2 regions of the Bacillus sp. FAU18 genome follow, and region 1 is predicted to be linked to the other one. Evidence: predicted binding sites of a transcription regulator. Region 1 holds the regulator's gene; the other holds the start of a gene.
What was found. The regulator LexA, encoded in region 1, represses DNA repair genes until DNA is damaged. The targets are predictions, from matches to a motif close to CGAACATATGTTCG.
Positions count from the first base shown of each region.

Region 1 (8,077 bases):
CATTGCACGGAGTGAAGCAAGCTGTTCAACAGGCTCGTGCGTCGGACCGTCTTCACCTACCGCAATACTGTCATGTGTGAAGACATATGTCACAGGAAGGCCCATTAACGCTGCAAGGCGAATCGCAGGACGCAGGTAATCAGAGAAGACAAAGAAAGTTCCGCCGAATACACGAAGACCGCCATGAAGCGCCATACCGTTTAAGGCTGCACCCATCGCAAATTCACGTACACCAAACCAGAAGTTTTTGCCTGAGTAATCAACCGCTGTAAAATCACCGGCATTTTTAATAGTCGTTTTGTTCGATCCCGCTAGGTCAGCAGAACCTCCGACAAAGAAAGGAATTTTTTTCGCAAGTCCGTTGAGAACTTCACCGGAAGATGCACGGGATGCCAGGCTGCTTCCTTTTTCATACACAGGAACCTCTTGATCCCAGTCCTTCGGAAGCTCTCCTTTGATTGCCAGTTCAAGCTGTTCAGCAAGTTCAGGATAAACTTCTTTATATTTAGCGAATTGAGCATTCCATTCTTGTTCTTTTTTCTCACCTGATTCTTTAACAGCTGCAGCGAAATGCTCATAAACTTCTGACGGAACGTAGAAGTCTTCTTCATATGTCCACGCATAAGCTTCTTTTGTTAATTTGCTTTCCTCTTTACCAAGCGGCGCACCGTGAACACCGGATGTACCGGCACGGTTAGGTGAACCGAATCCGATTGTCGTTTTCACTTCAATTAATGTAGGTTTCTTTTCATTTTGGCGTGCTTTTTCGATAGCCGCTGTTAATTCTTCAATATTGTTTCCATCCTCAACATAAAGAACTTCCCAATTCATTGCTTCAAAACGCTGTTTCACGTTTTCAGAGAATGAACGGTCGAGGTCTCCATCAAGAGAGATGTCATTAGAATCGTATAGTACGATCAGACGGCCAAGCTGAAGATGGCCTGCGAGTGAAGCGGCTTCAGAAGAAATACCTTCCATTAAATCACCATCACCGCAAATACTGTATGTATAATGATCGACTACGTTAAATGAATCGCGGTTGTATGTTTCCGCTAAATGGCGTTCAGCAATTGCCATACCGACTGCCATGGCAATTCCTTGGCCAAGCGGACCTGTTGTAGCATCAACACCGGCAGTATGTCCGAATTCCGGATGTCCTGGTGTTTTGCTGCCCCACTGGCGGAATCCCTTAAGATCTTCAATACTAAGATCAAACCCGCTTAAATGAAGCATGCTATATAATAGTGCTGACCCGTGTCCAGCAGATAAAACAAAACGGTCACGGTTAAACCAGCCAGGGTTTGCCGGACTTACGTTCATAAATTTTGTCCACAGCGTGTATGCCATTGGAGCGGCTCCCATCGGCATCCCTGGGTGACCAGAATTTGCTTTTTCAATAGCGTCTATTGACAGTGTGCGAATGGTAGCAACTGATTTCTTTTCAATTGTATCCATAAAAATCCCCTTCCTTATGTGTTGTACCCTTACATCATAAATGTCTGACGACTTTTTCTCAACTGTTTCAGCTTAAATTTGAGAGAAACTTGTTGAATTTTGTCACATAAGAGTTTTGATTATAGTATATGCAAAAGAGGAATACGATATTGCCGTATTCCTCTTATATTAGTGAAGTTTGTTATTTCTTTGTTCTCTTTTTAGCTTTTCTGGTGTAACATCATTGCCTTCTGGGTCAATGATTTTCACACTTTTTAACGTGTTCTTCATAGAAGAACGAAAACCTTTCAAGTACTCTTGACGGAGCTTTTGCTGTTCGGCTTTTTCTTCTTCTGTAATAACGCCAGCTTTAGCTTTGGCAGCAAGCTCATTAATTCTGGCAATTTTCGCGTTTGAAATCATGTTAAACTCCTTTATTGCATTTTGTCTATATAGTACTAGATCAAAAAAAGTTTTACAACTGATTCACTCTGCTGTCTCTTCATTCTCTATGTATTCCTGAAAACGCCGGTGAACGGTTGCTTTAGAGACATCATAGCCAAACCCTCTTAGGGTAGCCGCGATTTCAGCAAACGTCAGTTTATTCGCTCTTAGGCGGACGATCTCAGAGATTGGCACCTCTATTTTTTCTTTTCCACTGTTCTCATGTTGGTTTTTTAAGTTTTTTTGCGGTTTAAAACCGTTTTTTACTGCACGCTTCATTCCCCGTCTGATTTTCATGTTGTGAATCTTTCGCTGATACTCTTCCACAATGCTGACGATTTCCAAGACCATTGAGTCAGCCTCCGATAACTCCAGTTCACCTCTGTGAGCCGTTGTATAGACTTTCACACCTTCTCTGTAAATACAATGAAGCAGTGCGATTTTTGCGTTTCCCCGCCCGAGCCTTGTCTCGTCTTGAACCAAAATGACATCAATTCCAGCGTTCTTAATCTCATCAAGCAGCTCAAATACACCATCCCGATCCATTTCATATCCGCTGGCTTTTTCTGAAATCACTTTGACCACTTCCATGCCGTTCTCCGCTGCAATGGCCGTAAGCTCCTCCTCCTGCCGCTTTAATGACGTTTCCTGCTGTTCTTTATTTGTGCTTACACGGGCATAAATGAGTGCTTTCATTTTATCTCTCTTTCCTCTCTATCTTACAGTTGCCAATTCATATGCATCCTGATGCTTCTTTTTCAATGGGATCACTAACTCATCACCCGGCTGGATATCAGATGTCTGTAGTTGATTTTTATCAGCTACCCATTCAATAAAATCATTTTTGTTTATCTTTTTTGTATCTGCTACCTGATCAGCAATTGACCAAAGTGTGTCGCCTTGCTGGACTTCTATTTTAACATACTGATTAAGCTCCTGGCCGCTGCTTGTATATGACAGCATAAGGATAACCGCGCTCAAAATCACTGTGAACAGACCGACAAAAATAATAGATTCTTTACTCATGATCATAACCTCCAACAGGAATGTTTGTTCGCATTTTTATAATTTCAGTATATACGAACAAACGTTTCTGTCAATTGTTTTTTCGAACCTATGTTTGTACTGTAAGGAAAATCATGCTATAATCTTCTTAAAATCGACGTTTTGAGGTGCGAAAAATGACGAAGCTATCAAAAAGGCAACTTGATATCCTCCGTTTTATTAAAGCAGAGGTTAAATCAAAAGGATATCCGCCTTCCGTTAGAGAGATCGGAGAGGCTGTCGGGCTTGCGTCCAGCTCTACTGTCCACGGCCATTTGGCCCGCTTGGAAACAAAAGGACTGATCAGACGGGATCCGACAAAACCAAGAGCAATAGAAATTCTTGATGAAGAAGTAGACATTCCGCAAAGCCAGGTCGTTAATGTACCGGTCATCGGGAAAGTCACGGCGGGATCTCCTATTACAGCAGTAGAAAATATTGAAGAATATTTTCCGCTCCCTGACCGCATGGTTCCTCCAGACGAGCATGTATTTATGCTGGAGATTATGGGAGACAGTATGATAGATGCCGGTATTCTCGATAAGGACTATGTCATCGTTAAACAGCAAAACACAGCGAACAATGGGGAAATTGTAGTTGCGATGACAGAAGATGATGAAGCAACTGTAAAACGATTCTATAAAGAGGATACCCACATTCGCTTGCAGCCTGAGAACCCAACGATGGAACCTATCATTTTGCAGAATGTCAGCATTCTAGGGAAAGTGATTGGCGTGTTCAGAACCGTCCATTAATCTATTGATCTATCAGATGCATGAAATAACCCCCTCTTCCTTTACGGAGAGGGGGTTTGTTGTTCAAAAAAAGCAGGCTCGCCCTGACTTTTGGGTGCGAGCCTGAATAGGAGGAAAAAGAACATCATGTTTACACCATAATTATCCACCAAAAGATTGTTGAAGTCAAGAAATTTTCTTTCCTTCAGGAAACTTTTATCAAAATATGAACGTTTAGAATATTAGACGCTATCTTCTTAAAAACGTTTCATTTTTTAGGTCGTGGAAGGATGCGGTTTCATATTTATTAAGGGGCGAGGCAATTGAAATATACTGAAAATTTAGTACACAGTTTAATTAGTTCATATTTCTGTTAAAACAGCTCGCTTTCTTCATATAAAATGTAATGTGTATTTCAATTTCACCTTCACCCAATCACTTGTGCAGTTCAAAAGATATGGCATCGTTGAACAAGTCGGGTAGAAACCTTCCCCAAACATAAAGTCTCCATTAACACCCTTCTTTCAATTTAACCTTATATGAAATATGGTTGTGATATCAAAAGGCCGTTTCATCATAAAAGTGCATATTCGTTTTTTCTTGTTTGTAATATCGAAGCCTGTCTTGAAGGGTTCCGGTATGAAATTCAAATTTGTGGCCGTCAGGGTCGGTAAAATAAATTGATTTTCGATCGCGTTCATCTCGTTCTCTGCCAGGCAGAATATTGACATGTTGTCTTTTTAATTTAGCTGACACCTCCTCAAATTCATGATCTTCAATTGTAAAAGCAATATGGGTATAAGAAAGCTTAATGTCATTTCTCGGGATGTCTGGTTCTTCATTAAGAGCTAGCCAGATGCCGTTCATATCAAAATATGCAGTTGTTCTTCCCTTTACCAATAGCTTTGCACCAAACACTTTTTAATAAAAATCAATCGATGTATCCAAATGCGAAACTGAAAATAGCAAGTGATTGATTCCTTTTATCTCCACAAATCATTCCCCCCTTGAAAGCTGATCATCCACATATACGACTTTTTCATAAGAAAGTTTCATACAGCTGAAAAAAATACCAGTGTAAACAAAAACGGACTGTTTAAAATAGTAACATGACATTATGAATGGTTTTGAATTGCATTATTTATCACTTGTTTACGCCCAAGAATTTTCTTCAAAAAATAACAATTTAGGTGGTCAAATGAAACATATCATTGCGCTTGCTTCAAAGATTGCTTTCACTCTCGCCCTTTTATATGTGATTTTGGACAGAGTCTATCACGCATCCTTTTTAAGTGTGATGTTTATTGCACTTTTCTTAGGTTTTGTTTCTTATCTTTCTGGTGACATGCTCGTCTTACCCAGAACAAACAATATTACAGCTTCATTGGCTGACTTTGGCCTTTCATTCGTTATTCTTTGGGTATTTGTTTTAACCCAAACAAGAAACGATTTCTCACCATTTGGAGCGGCTCTCCTTTCCGCTGCCTGTCTTACTGTTTTTGAATACTTTTTTCATCGGTATTTACTGAAAAATGTGCTTGATGAAAATTTCCGAAATGAACTGTCAGCGAGAGATAACACGTTGCAGTATCAAACGGAAGCCGCAGACGAGTTGTTTCCCGAAACGAATGAGAAACATAAGGAATAGGAGGCTGTCTTATCGCCTCCTATTTTTCAGTAGCTATTTTTGAGAAAACGGAACATCACTTCTGTAAACTCATAAAACCTCTCATTTTGAGTAACAGCTCTGCTTTTTAAAGAAAAGATGCCGAACAAAGACTTTCGAAAGCCAGTGCTCATTTCTATCTGGATACTTAAACCTGTTTTTGATTTATTTGCAATGTTATTCGGACTAACGCCCGCATGCGGATGGTCCGTATTGAGCAATACAGCAGGAAAACCGGCATGCTGCAATTTCTCAACTAAATCTGCCGCTCTTACGCGATCTGTACCGCCGACTTCGATCTGCTGATCTTCTTCTGCGTACCCGTGTAATGAAATGACATATTCATGGTTTCCCGTCATTTTAAGGGCCCGAGGTTCATCAAAGTGCGTGCTCGTAATGTGCAGGACTGAGTTTCCTGCCGATTTTAAGCCTTCAAATAAATACATCGAGTACTCTTTGCTGAGCTCTCTCGCTACTTCACTTGTCCCGCCTTCAATACCTCCTCCGTGAATAGCTAAAACAAGAACAGGGCTTCCGGTTTCTTTCGTAACAACGTCGTAATCAGAAGGATCTTCATTGTTTTTTAATTCCTCAAAATTCTGATATACATCTTCAGCATAAATTGAAGAAATCGGAGTAAATACCATAAAAATTAACAATAATTTTACAATTTTAATAGTTGATGGAAAACGTTTGGCTATGTTACAATCAACATGCTTCAAGGTATGGAGCAAACGGCGGAGCAGGGATACTTTGGCCGGTTTCATCTACTCCGCCTCTAAGTCCAAATCAACAGGATGTAGGTCTCTTTGAGGCTTTAGCACGAATTCTCTCGTCCTCCTTGTTAAATTTTTGTTAAATTCACAATATTATATACCATTAGCCCGGGCGCTGTTCTTCTCATTTTTGAATTTATGAAAAGTAAGCTGGCACCACCTCCCCCATTTCCATACAAAACAAAAATGCACCTGCCCTTTGGCCTGCGCATTTTTTATTTTCTCTTCATTTTTCGTTTTTTTGCTTGATTTAATTTCATGATGTTTTTTTCAATTTTTCTTATGTTTCGCCTTTGCGGGATTGTTTTCATTTCATAATAAACAGAAATAAACCCGCTTAATGTCACTGCTGCAATATAAAGGACGCGCTGTTTGATCATCCGGTCAGCGTGTCCATGATCATTCGCTTCTTTTTCCAGCCTTTCGATCACAGTTTTATCAAACAGCTGATCGACATACACTTGTTTCATTCCCACTGCAAACCCAGCAGCCAGCCAAAGAATCAGAAATAAACTGATATAAAACACCATAAACCCTTCCTTTCCTGTCTTGATGCGGCGCAGAATTTTAAAACAGTCATCTATTACAACTGGCAGACGAAGCTTCTTCTTTGTATTAGGTTCTTTCAATAGGCTGGTTAATATGTGTAATGCTGTAATGAACAGTTAGAAATTTTATTCCGAACAGCCACATATGATGAACAGCGGTTAATTTGTTGTCATGTGCAGCTTCTATCAGAAAGGTTTCAGATAAAGGAAGCGGACAAGTTCCCGCTCTTGTTTGCAGATAAATCCCCTCATCCCCCGCTCTGCTTTTTCTCCGCCTGCTTGTTAAAACCAGCTTCTCCTGATGATGATATGGTTTTAAAATACCTGTCATGCTGCTGAATGGAAGCGGTAAAGAAATATTCATATACCCCTCTCCATTTGAGCGATACACTGAATAAAGAGCGGTAAAAATGGTTTCGTTTTTTTCATTTGTTCTAATCCAGGCACGAACTCTTTCCCTTCCGTCTTTTTTCGAATGAACACCTTTTATCTTGCTGTACATCCTATACCAGTCAGGGTTCGTCGAAAGATGTATTTGGCCGATTCTTCTGCTGAACCATTCGTAAATAATTGCAAGCGGCCGAAACCACGTGCTCCATGTTACTTTTGCTTTAATATTGTATTCGATGGTTTGTTCATAAAACGAAAGAATGAGCGGCGACAGTTTTTCAGGTGAAAAATCTTTTGAACGCAGGCTGCCCATATCATCCACAAGTCCGCTGTACCGAGCGTTATTTTCAGCTTGAATATTAGCTAAAAATTCTTCTCCAATCTTTCTTTTTCCGTAGATACGGCTGAATGTCTTTACACGGTCTGCATCAAAAGGCTTCGGATCCTCTATTCTCCACCCTATAAGAGCGGGCAATATAACACCAAACGCGTTGACAAAACCGTGAATCCAAATCATCTGATTGATGGTCAATGTAACTTCTTGCCGAAATACACCAAATGAATAAATCATCGAGAAAGCAATCGTTATCATTAAAACAGCGGAAGAAAGCCGAATAAGAAATGTCCCCGTCTTGGTGCGAAAAGCTGCCGTGAACACCAAAAATGCATGAAGATAAATCGCCGCCATATAAATGCTAACCGCAATGACATCAAGTGTTTTTGAATATGTGATGCCCAGCGCGATAAGAAGGGGCGAAAGCAAAATCACCCATGTTATCCAACTGTACAACATCCGATGCTTTCTAATGGTTCTGCCGAGTAAACCATTGAAGATCGGGATCAGAAAAGCAGAATAGTGAAAGTGGACAGCAGTCAGCAAAATGATGAGAGGGCCAAATTGCATGATCTGCAAATGGGCAGCATAAGCAAAAAACCAAAATCCTCCTCCCGTCAAATAAATAAGACCGAACAAAACTGATGTCTCTTCGATTCTATGTATCTTTGTTTCCCAAAGGCGGAGGATCGCATACAATGCAATAA
Region 1 covers NZ_JBVYHZ010000003.1:1,196,388-1,204,464, reverse strand. Annotated here, with positions in the region: gene tkt (transketolase) at 1-1,455, opposite strand, end outside; gene AC0OMU_RS06265 (DUF896 domain-containing protein) at 1,624-1,857, opposite strand; gene AC0OMU_RS06260 (YneB family resolvase-like protein) at 1,921-2,574, opposite strand; gene yneA (cell division suppressor protein YneA) at 2,593-2,910, opposite strand; gene lexA (transcriptional repressor LexA) at 3,060-3,677, shown strand; partial or broken gene AC0OMU_RS06245 (hypothetical protein) at 4,049-4,306, opposite strand; partial or broken gene fosB (metallothiol transferase FosB) at 4,215-4,649, opposite strand; gene AC0OMU_RS06235 (YndM family protein) at 4,855-5,304, shown strand; gene pghL (gamma-polyglutamate hydrolase PghL) at 5,331-6,089, opposite strand; gene AC0OMU_RS06225 (hypothetical protein) at 6,314-6,628, opposite strand; gene AC0OMU_RS06220 (YndJ family protein) at 6,714-8,077, opposite strand, start outside.

Region 2 (8,077 bases), 470 kb from region 1:
GTTTTTTATGTAAAGCGGCTTTTCCAGACGGGAACGGTGTTTTGTGGTCTCTGTTTTCATTTGCCGATAGGCGAACGCTAAAAATGGCAGGCCGAGCAGGGTAATGCCGCTCAGGACAGAAAAAATATAAATCGGCCGGCCAGCGCCAAACAGGTCTATACATATCCCCCCGACCCAAGGGCCGATGACGTTTCCGAGCTGTGAAAAACCGATTGCCCCGAAATAAGTGCCTTTTAATCCTGGTTTTGCAATCTGGTCTACATACAAATCCATCATAGAGAACAAAAGAACTTCGCCGATTGTAAATGTGATGACAATCATCACAATAGATGGAACACCGTGCGATACGGTGAAAATGGCCATGCTGATACTAACCATCACATTACCGAGCATCAGAGAACAAAGCGGCGAAAACCGTTTTGCAAAATGGACAATGGGAAATTGCGTCGCCAACACAACGATTGCGTTTAATGTCAGCATCAGCCCATACAGCTTCGTTCCATTGCCGATCAAGGGGCTCTGCGCCATATACTGAGGGAATGTGGAACTCAATTGTGAGTAGCCGAAGGTGCATAGCGTAATGCCGACCAAAGCAATGGTAAAAAGATAATCCTTTTGCGTGATCATAAACGCTTCCCGCACGCTCATATTTCGGGACTGGGCTGGTGCTGATAAGGATGGATGTTTTTTAAATTGGAGGGCAAGCACAATTCCGTATAGTCCGTAAATGACTGCAGGCACCAAAAAGGGCGTAGTCGATTGCGATGAGCCGAAATATAGGCCAAGCACAGGTCCGAAGACAACGCCGATATTAATAGCTGCATAGCGTAAATTAAAAACTAGCAGTCTCGTTTTTTCTTCTGTCATATCAGACAGCAAGGCCTTTGAAGCGGGCTCAAACAGTGATTTGCAAAGACCGTTTAATGCGTTAACTACAAAAAACACCCAGAGATGAGATGCCGCCGCAAAGCCTGCAAATACCAGCATCCATCCAAAAATCGATACAAGCATCATGTTTTTTCTGCCGAATTTATCTGAGATATATCCGCCGTAAAAGCTTGCGAGGATGCCGACTGATGAGCTCGCGGCAATGACCAGCCCTGCATAGGAAGCTGATGCGCCTTGGACGGCTGTCAAATAAATCGCTAAAAAAGGAATGCTCATCGATGTTGCCATTCTGCCGAAAATGGTTCCGATTATAATTGTCCAGCTGATCGGGTGGATATCTTTCCATTTCTTCATGAATTATATTCTCTCCTGTCTATCATATATGAAAAAATTTCCTTCTCCAATAGATCATTCAAAATATTTCGTTTTTGACATGTAGTATGCCTGATTGTATTGATGGCAATATACTATGCGTTGAGGATGCGTGTGGCTGACGGAGTTTACATCTTGAAATTGAAGAAGGAAAATGACGGGATGTCCGATGAAAAGCAAAGCGATTGGTCAGTGAGAGTGTGTTAGTTTAAGCCGCCAGGACGTAGATCATATCGGCAGTGAAACCGGCTATGAGATCAAGATGTAAGCTGAAAACCGATGGACCGCATGACAGAACAAGAGAGCACATCTCTTAGAAAAAGTGTATACGCGTGATCATGGACAGCTTATTCCGTTTTACGCGAACATTGAGGGAAATTTTATGCCAGGCCATATGAATCTATGGAGCGTGAGAAAATCCTGCTTTTTTCTGTAAGCCTGAAACTGTTTATTTGTTTCGGGCGGTGTTTTCAAAGGGAAGCCGCATCAGCGGCTGAACGAACTGACAGTCATGCGTTTAAGAGAACAGGCCTTGGTTTGTGACATAGTCATAAATGATATCTTCTATATGCGCATGCAAATCCTCATCCGGTTCTTCATTCCGTCTCTCTTGTAGAGCCGCTTTCAGGCTTTGTTTTTCATACGGGCTTAACGGATCTATAGCAACGTTTCTGCCGTATTGACGCAATGCCTGTCCCATCATTTTTTCGACAAATTTCTCCATCATGACTCTCCTATCCTTATGCTTCGCTTTTATTCTACTAAATGTTTTTCTTCTCTCAAACCCTTGGATCATATTTTCTGTCAGACAAGAATCATTTACCAGTATAAAACGAACATACTTTCGCATATAATGAAAAACGAACATAAGTTCTTTTTAGAGGTGTGTATGATGAAAGAAAAAGTGATTTTTCTCGTTGACATGCAATCGTTTTATGCATCTGTAGAGAAAGCGGAAAATCCACATTTGAAAAATAGGCCCGTCATTGTTTCGGGTGACCCTGAAAAAAGGGGCGGAGTCGTATTGGCTGCCTGCCCGCTGGCGAAACAAAAGGGTGTGGTAAATGCTTCACGGCTGTGGGAGGCGCAGGAAAAGTGTCCTGAGGCTGTTGTGCTCCGGCCGCGTATGCAACGGTATATTGATGTATCACTGCAAATTACGGCCATTCTCGAGGAGTATACAGACCTTGTGGAGCCGTATTCTATCGATGAACAGTTCATGGACATTACAGGCAGCCAGAAGCTGTTTGGGACGCCGATGGAGATCGCGAAAAGCATTCAGGGCAGAATCATGCGGGAGATCGGCGTTTATGCACGGGTCGGAATCGGCCCTAACAAAGCGCTGGCCAAAATTGCGTGTGACAATTTTGCCAAAAAGAATAAAAACGGTATTTTTACCTTAACGAAAGAAAATATGAAAACCGAAATGTGGCCGCTCCCGGTGGGCAGCATGTTTGGTGTCGGGAGCCGCATGAAGCATCATTTAAATCGAATGGGCATCAGCACGATCGGCGGGCTCGCGGCTTTTCCGCTCGATCTTTTAAAAAAGAAATGGGGCATTAACGGCCACGTGCTGTGGATGACGGCAAACGGAATCGACTATTCCCCTGTGTCAACTTCGTCTCTGGACGGGCAAAAGGCGATAGGCCATGGAATGACTCTCCCGAGAGACTACGAACACTTTGACAAAGAAATCAAGGTCGTATTGCTTGAGCTGAGTGAAGAAGTGTGCAGGCGAAGCCGAAACGCCGGGGTCATGGGACAGACAGTGTCAGTGAGCTGCCGGGGTGCTGATTTTGATTGGCCGACGGGCTTCAACCGGCAAGTGAAGCTGGCAGAGCCGACTAATTCTACGCAGGATGTATATGAGGCTGTACGCCGGCTGTTTCTTACATTTTGGGACGGGAAACCCGTCCGCCGTCTCGGTGTCAATCTGTCTCAGCTCTCATCTGATGACATATGGCAGCTCAATTTATTTCAGGATTATGCAAAGAAAATGAGCCTAGGCTATGTGATGGACGGCATTAAAAATCGATTCGGCGACACAGCAATCATCAGGGCGGCGTCACTGACAGCGGCAGGCCAGGCATTTGAACGTGCGGCTAAAATAGGGGGGCATTATAAATGAACGACCATTTAAAAAGGGGCAACCTGCTGTGGGAAGGGAGCAGGATGTTTCTGCCGGAACATAAGCAAAGCCTGCTGGAGAGAAAGCGACTTAAACAGAAGCTGCAAAAGCCGATCCTTGACCCCGATAAGCTGGAAGAGATGAATCAAACGCTTTGCGCCGCGATGGAGTTCGCTCAGGATATCACTGTCAGCTGCTTTCAGGACGGTGAGATTGTCCGCTGCACCGGGAAAATCTGCCGGTATGAAGAGTTTGAAAAAGCAGTATGGATAAAAGGAGACGAGGATCAGCTTTATAAGCTGAAACTTGATCAAGTGCTTGATATTGTGTTGTAAAGTTTCTCCTCCTGCTTGGGGGAGAAATAGGTTTAAAATGATCAAACATTGTTCCCTCGGCAGTCTGGAAACGTATGATAAAGGAAAGAAGGCATTTACAATTCCAGCCAGGCAAAATATAATTTTTATATTGTGAGAAAAAGAGCTGACATTCGTTTTGCCAGACGGAGGGAGATCAAACCGTAATGGATATTCGAACAATCACGTCTTCAGATTATGAAATGGTAACGTCTGTACTGAATGAATGGTGGGGCGGCAGACAGCTGAAAGAAAAATTGCCTAGACTATTTTTTGAGCATTTTCAGGACACAAGCTTTATTACATCCGAACATAACAGCATGACGGGATTTTTAATCGGATTTCAATCGCAATCGGATCCTGAAACGGCGTACATTCATTTTTCCGGTGTGCATCCAGATTTCAGAAAAATGCAAATTGGGAAACAATTGTATGATGTATTTATCGAAACAGTAAAACAAAGAGGCTGCACCCGGGTAAAGTGCGTCACTTCACCTGTGAATAAGGTATCAATCGCATATCACACAAAATTGGGGTTTGATATTGAAAAGGGCACCAAGACGGTAAATGGCATCTCAGTGTTTGCAAACTATGATGGCCCGGGCCAAGACAGGGTACTGTTTGTCAAAAACATATGAGGGGGAAATATGATGGATTTTTTATCAAAAACACCTGAGCCTCCTTACTATGCAGTCATTTTTTCTTCTGTTAAAAGCGAAAATGACACAGGATATGGAGAAACAGCGGAGCGGATGGTATCGCTTGCGGCGGATCAGCCTGGATTTTTAGGCGTGGAAAGCGTACGTGAAGCGGATGGAAGGGGCATCACAGTTTCCTATTGGGACAGTATGGACGCAATTAACCATTGGAGGCATCACATTGAACATCAAGCGGCAAAAGAAAAAGGAAAAAGCGTTTGGTACAAGTCGTATGCAGTCCGCGTCACAAAAGTCGACAGACAGCGGCTGTTTCAGGAGGAACACGAATGATTGAATTTCTCCAGCATAAGGAAGACGCTATAGCGCATGAGATTTTAGCCGTACAGATCCCCGCCTACATAAAGGAAACAGAGATTATCGGTTTTGACGGTATTCCCGCTTTACAAGAGAAGGTGGAGGATGTTCAAGCATCTCATGAACGGTTTGCGGGATATCGGGAAAACGGCAAGCTGATCGGTGTCATTTCATATGAGAAAAACATGCATCATCTCACCATTTGCAGGCTTGTTGTGCATCCTGACGGTTTCAGAAAAGGAATTGGACGATCACTTCTGCAATTTGTCATTGATCATAATGAAGACGCTGAGAAAATCGAAGTAGTCACAGCCGAGAACAATATCCCGGCCGTGTCACTCTATACACAGGCCGGATTCCAAAAGGCAGAAACCGTCAAAGCAGCGCAGGGTCTATTGCTGTCGGTCTTTCATTTGTATCCGAAAAGAAAAGTTGAGGTCATTCTCTACAACGAAAAATGGGCAGAATGTTTCGATGAAGAAAAAGAACGGCTGAAGCTGGTGTTCGGGCCAGAGATTATCGCTGTTCATCACATCGGAAGCACATCAATACCGAACATGGCAGCGAAGCCAATCATTGATATGTTAATTGAAGTCAGAAGCATTGAAGCCGTGAGCCAATTTGATGAACAAATGAAGGCTAACGGCTATATACCAAAAGGTGAGAACGGCATAGCGGGCAGGCGTTATTTCCAAAAGGGCGGAAATAAACGCACTCATCATGTCCATATGTACGAACAGGGAAACCCTGCTATCGAAAGGCATCTGTTATTCAGAGATTATCTCAGAGCTCATCCAAACATAGCGAAGGAATACGCCGTTCTCAAAAAACGGCTGGCGGCCCAGCATCCTGACAGCATCAATCAGTACATACAAGGGAAAGATGAGTGGATCAAGACTGCAGAAGAAAATGCGAAGCGGTGGAAAAAAGGCAGAAACAATGCGAATGGCAGTGTTGTATGCTACAATAGCGAAAATGATGAAAACGGGGGTTTCACCTTATGAACATACATGTGACAGATGCAGCAAAACAGGCACTGCAGCAGGCGTTTGATGCCAACCCGGGGAAAAAAGCCCAGCTTCGTTACGATGCAGAAGGATGCGGCTGCGCGGTAAGCGGTGTCCCGACAATCTGGCTGGCAGAAGAATTAACGGGACAGTGCGAGCAGCTGGAAACGAACGGCATTCCGCTGTATATCCAATCGTCGCAAAAAGTGTTTTTTGACGATCAAATGACGATCGATTACAATGAAAAAGCCAAAACATTGGCGCTGAAAAGCCCGGCTGAAATGCTCAGCCCCAGAATGAGCATATTAGTAAAGTAGGAGACGCGAAACGTGGAACAAAAGCTGAAGGCAATGAAGAACACAGCACAAAATAAAACGTGGGTATCCTTCCTGAATCAAAACCATCCCTATACCTTGCTTCACTGGTCAATTGGAGGAGCAGAGTCCATCAAGAAAGATGTCTGGCTATTGCAGGATGAAATGACCTTTGAGACGCAGGAGTTTACAACGATAGATCTTGCGATTGAATGGATCAGAGAAAATATGGATGGCATTACCGACGTTCTGTAACATAAAAAAGCGAAAGAGCCGAAGAGGCCTTTCGCTTTTTTATTCTGTTGAATCATTCATGTTGTCTAAAAACTCCTGTACCGTTTTTCGGTACGTATCCCGATTTTTGGTATATGACATGGCGTGTTCACCGTTCTCGGCAATGTACAGCGCTTTCGGCCCGCGTTTCTTTTCATAAAGCCGCTCGGTTGAAGAAACAGGAATGTAGTCATCATCCTTACTGTGAATAAAGAGGACCGGCTTTTCGATTTTATCAATGACAGCAAGCGGAGATACTTCGCGTGCGCGATAGCCGCCTCTCAGCTTCAAAAAGAAGTCGGCGATAGGAAGCAGGGGCCAAGACGGGAGCCTGTATTCCGCTCTCAGCCGGTAGGCAAGCTGTTCATCAAAACATGCGAACGGACAATCGGCAATATAAAAATCAGCGCCATCGCTACAGTGTGCACCAGCGTAAAGCAGGGCGGTCACAGCTCCCATCGACTCACCGTGAATTCCGATCAATCCGCGATGATTTGTTTTGTTTTTGAGCCAGCTGACAACCTTATTGAGATCATCCTTTTCGTAAAACCCGTAGCTGGTCGTCTTTCCGCCGCTTTGGCCATGCCGGCGGTGGTCATAAATGAGCACATTCCAGCCGAGATCTAAAAATAAATGCATATACTTAAGAGAATTCAGTACATTCATCGTCACCCCGTGGCAGATGATGATGGTATTTGGTGTGTCATGCGGTGCAACATGGTATCCTTTTATGTCGTACCCGTAAGCGGAGGGTATCACAAAAGCGGTTTTCTCCATTTGTTCAAATGATTCAAACACATCATGTCCGTCGTCTGTCTCTCTTTTGATAATGTCTTCATCCGTTTTTCTCTTGATGAATAGAATCATATTCGAAAAAACAATTCCGATTGCGATGACAGCTGTTACGAGAGCGCCAATGGCCAAAAAGATTTTCTTCAACAAGTCACAGCACCTTTCAACTAAATATAGGTAATTCGTGTTTAAAATCATTATACCTAAACACTGCTCCGCTGAGAAAGTGATCAGAAGAGAGTCTGCTTGTTCAGTGTATATGCTCCGTGATAAACTGGCTTCAAAACCAAACATGGGGGAAGTCTGCATGAAAAAACAAAAATCCGCTGATAAGCACCAGCTAAAAGACGGCCTTCAATCCGATATCAAAGCAAAGCTTATGGAGATGAAGAGCCAATTGAAGGAAGAGGATGAAAAGAGGCAGGAAAGAGAAAAAGCAGAACAGATCAGAAAGAAAAAAGAGATCGAAAAAAATAAGAGCTTTGAAGAACTCCTAAATGAAAGCCAAATGGATTGGCATCAATATAAATAAACCAGCACCCGTCCAGGTGCTGGTTTTTCTGCTATGAGCGATGAGCTTTGTAAATGTCTTGTTTCGTATGAGATTGGAGCGCTTTGATTTCCTCTTCGGTTAAACGCCGTGCATTTGCTGCCTGAATATTTTCCCGTAACTGCTCAATCTTACTGGCGCCTGTAATCACTGAAGCGACAGCCGGCTGTGCTAGCAGATACTGCAGCGACTTTTCTGTCATGGAAAGATCGGGAGCCACTTCGTCCATTGCCTTGCGGGCATTTGTCAGTTCCTCGAATGAATAGGACAAGTACCCGTTTTGTTTCATGCTGCCTGAAGCTTGATCAAGCGGTTTTTCAGTTAAGAGCCCTTTGGCAACAGGACCTCTGGCGACTACGCTGATTTGATGTTCTTCTAAAAGCGGGA
Region 2 covers NZ_JBVYHZ010000003.1:1,663,907-1,671,983, reverse strand. Annotated here, with positions in the region: gene AC0OMU_RS08870 (MDR family MFS transporter) at 1-1,242, opposite strand, end outside; gene AC0OMU_RS08865 (YqzH family protein) at 1,778-1,984, opposite strand; gene AC0OMU_RS08860 (DNA polymerase IV) at 2,150-3,388, shown strand; gene AC0OMU_RS08855 (YolD-like family protein) at 3,385-3,723, shown strand; gene AC0OMU_RS08850 (GNAT family N-acetyltransferase) at 3,909-4,379, shown strand; partial or broken gene AC0OMU_RS08845 (antibiotic biosynthesis monooxygenase family protein) at 4,389-4,734, shown strand; gene AC0OMU_RS08840 (GNAT family N-acetyltransferase) at 4,727-5,758, shown strand; gene AC0OMU_RS08835 (iron-sulfur cluster biosynthesis family protein) at 5,755-6,078, shown strand; gene AC0OMU_RS08830 (YqkC family protein) at 6,091-6,330, shown strand; gene AC0OMU_RS08825 (alpha/beta hydrolase) at 6,370-7,287, opposite strand; gene AC0OMU_RS08820 (YqkE family protein) at 7,448-7,672, shown strand; gene AC0OMU_RS08815 (aldo/keto reductase) at 7,704-8,077, opposite strand, start outside.
Region 2: AC0OMU_RS08860 (DNA polymerase IV) is a predicted target of LexA. The motif match lies at 2,094-2,107, and genes of this name have one in related genera.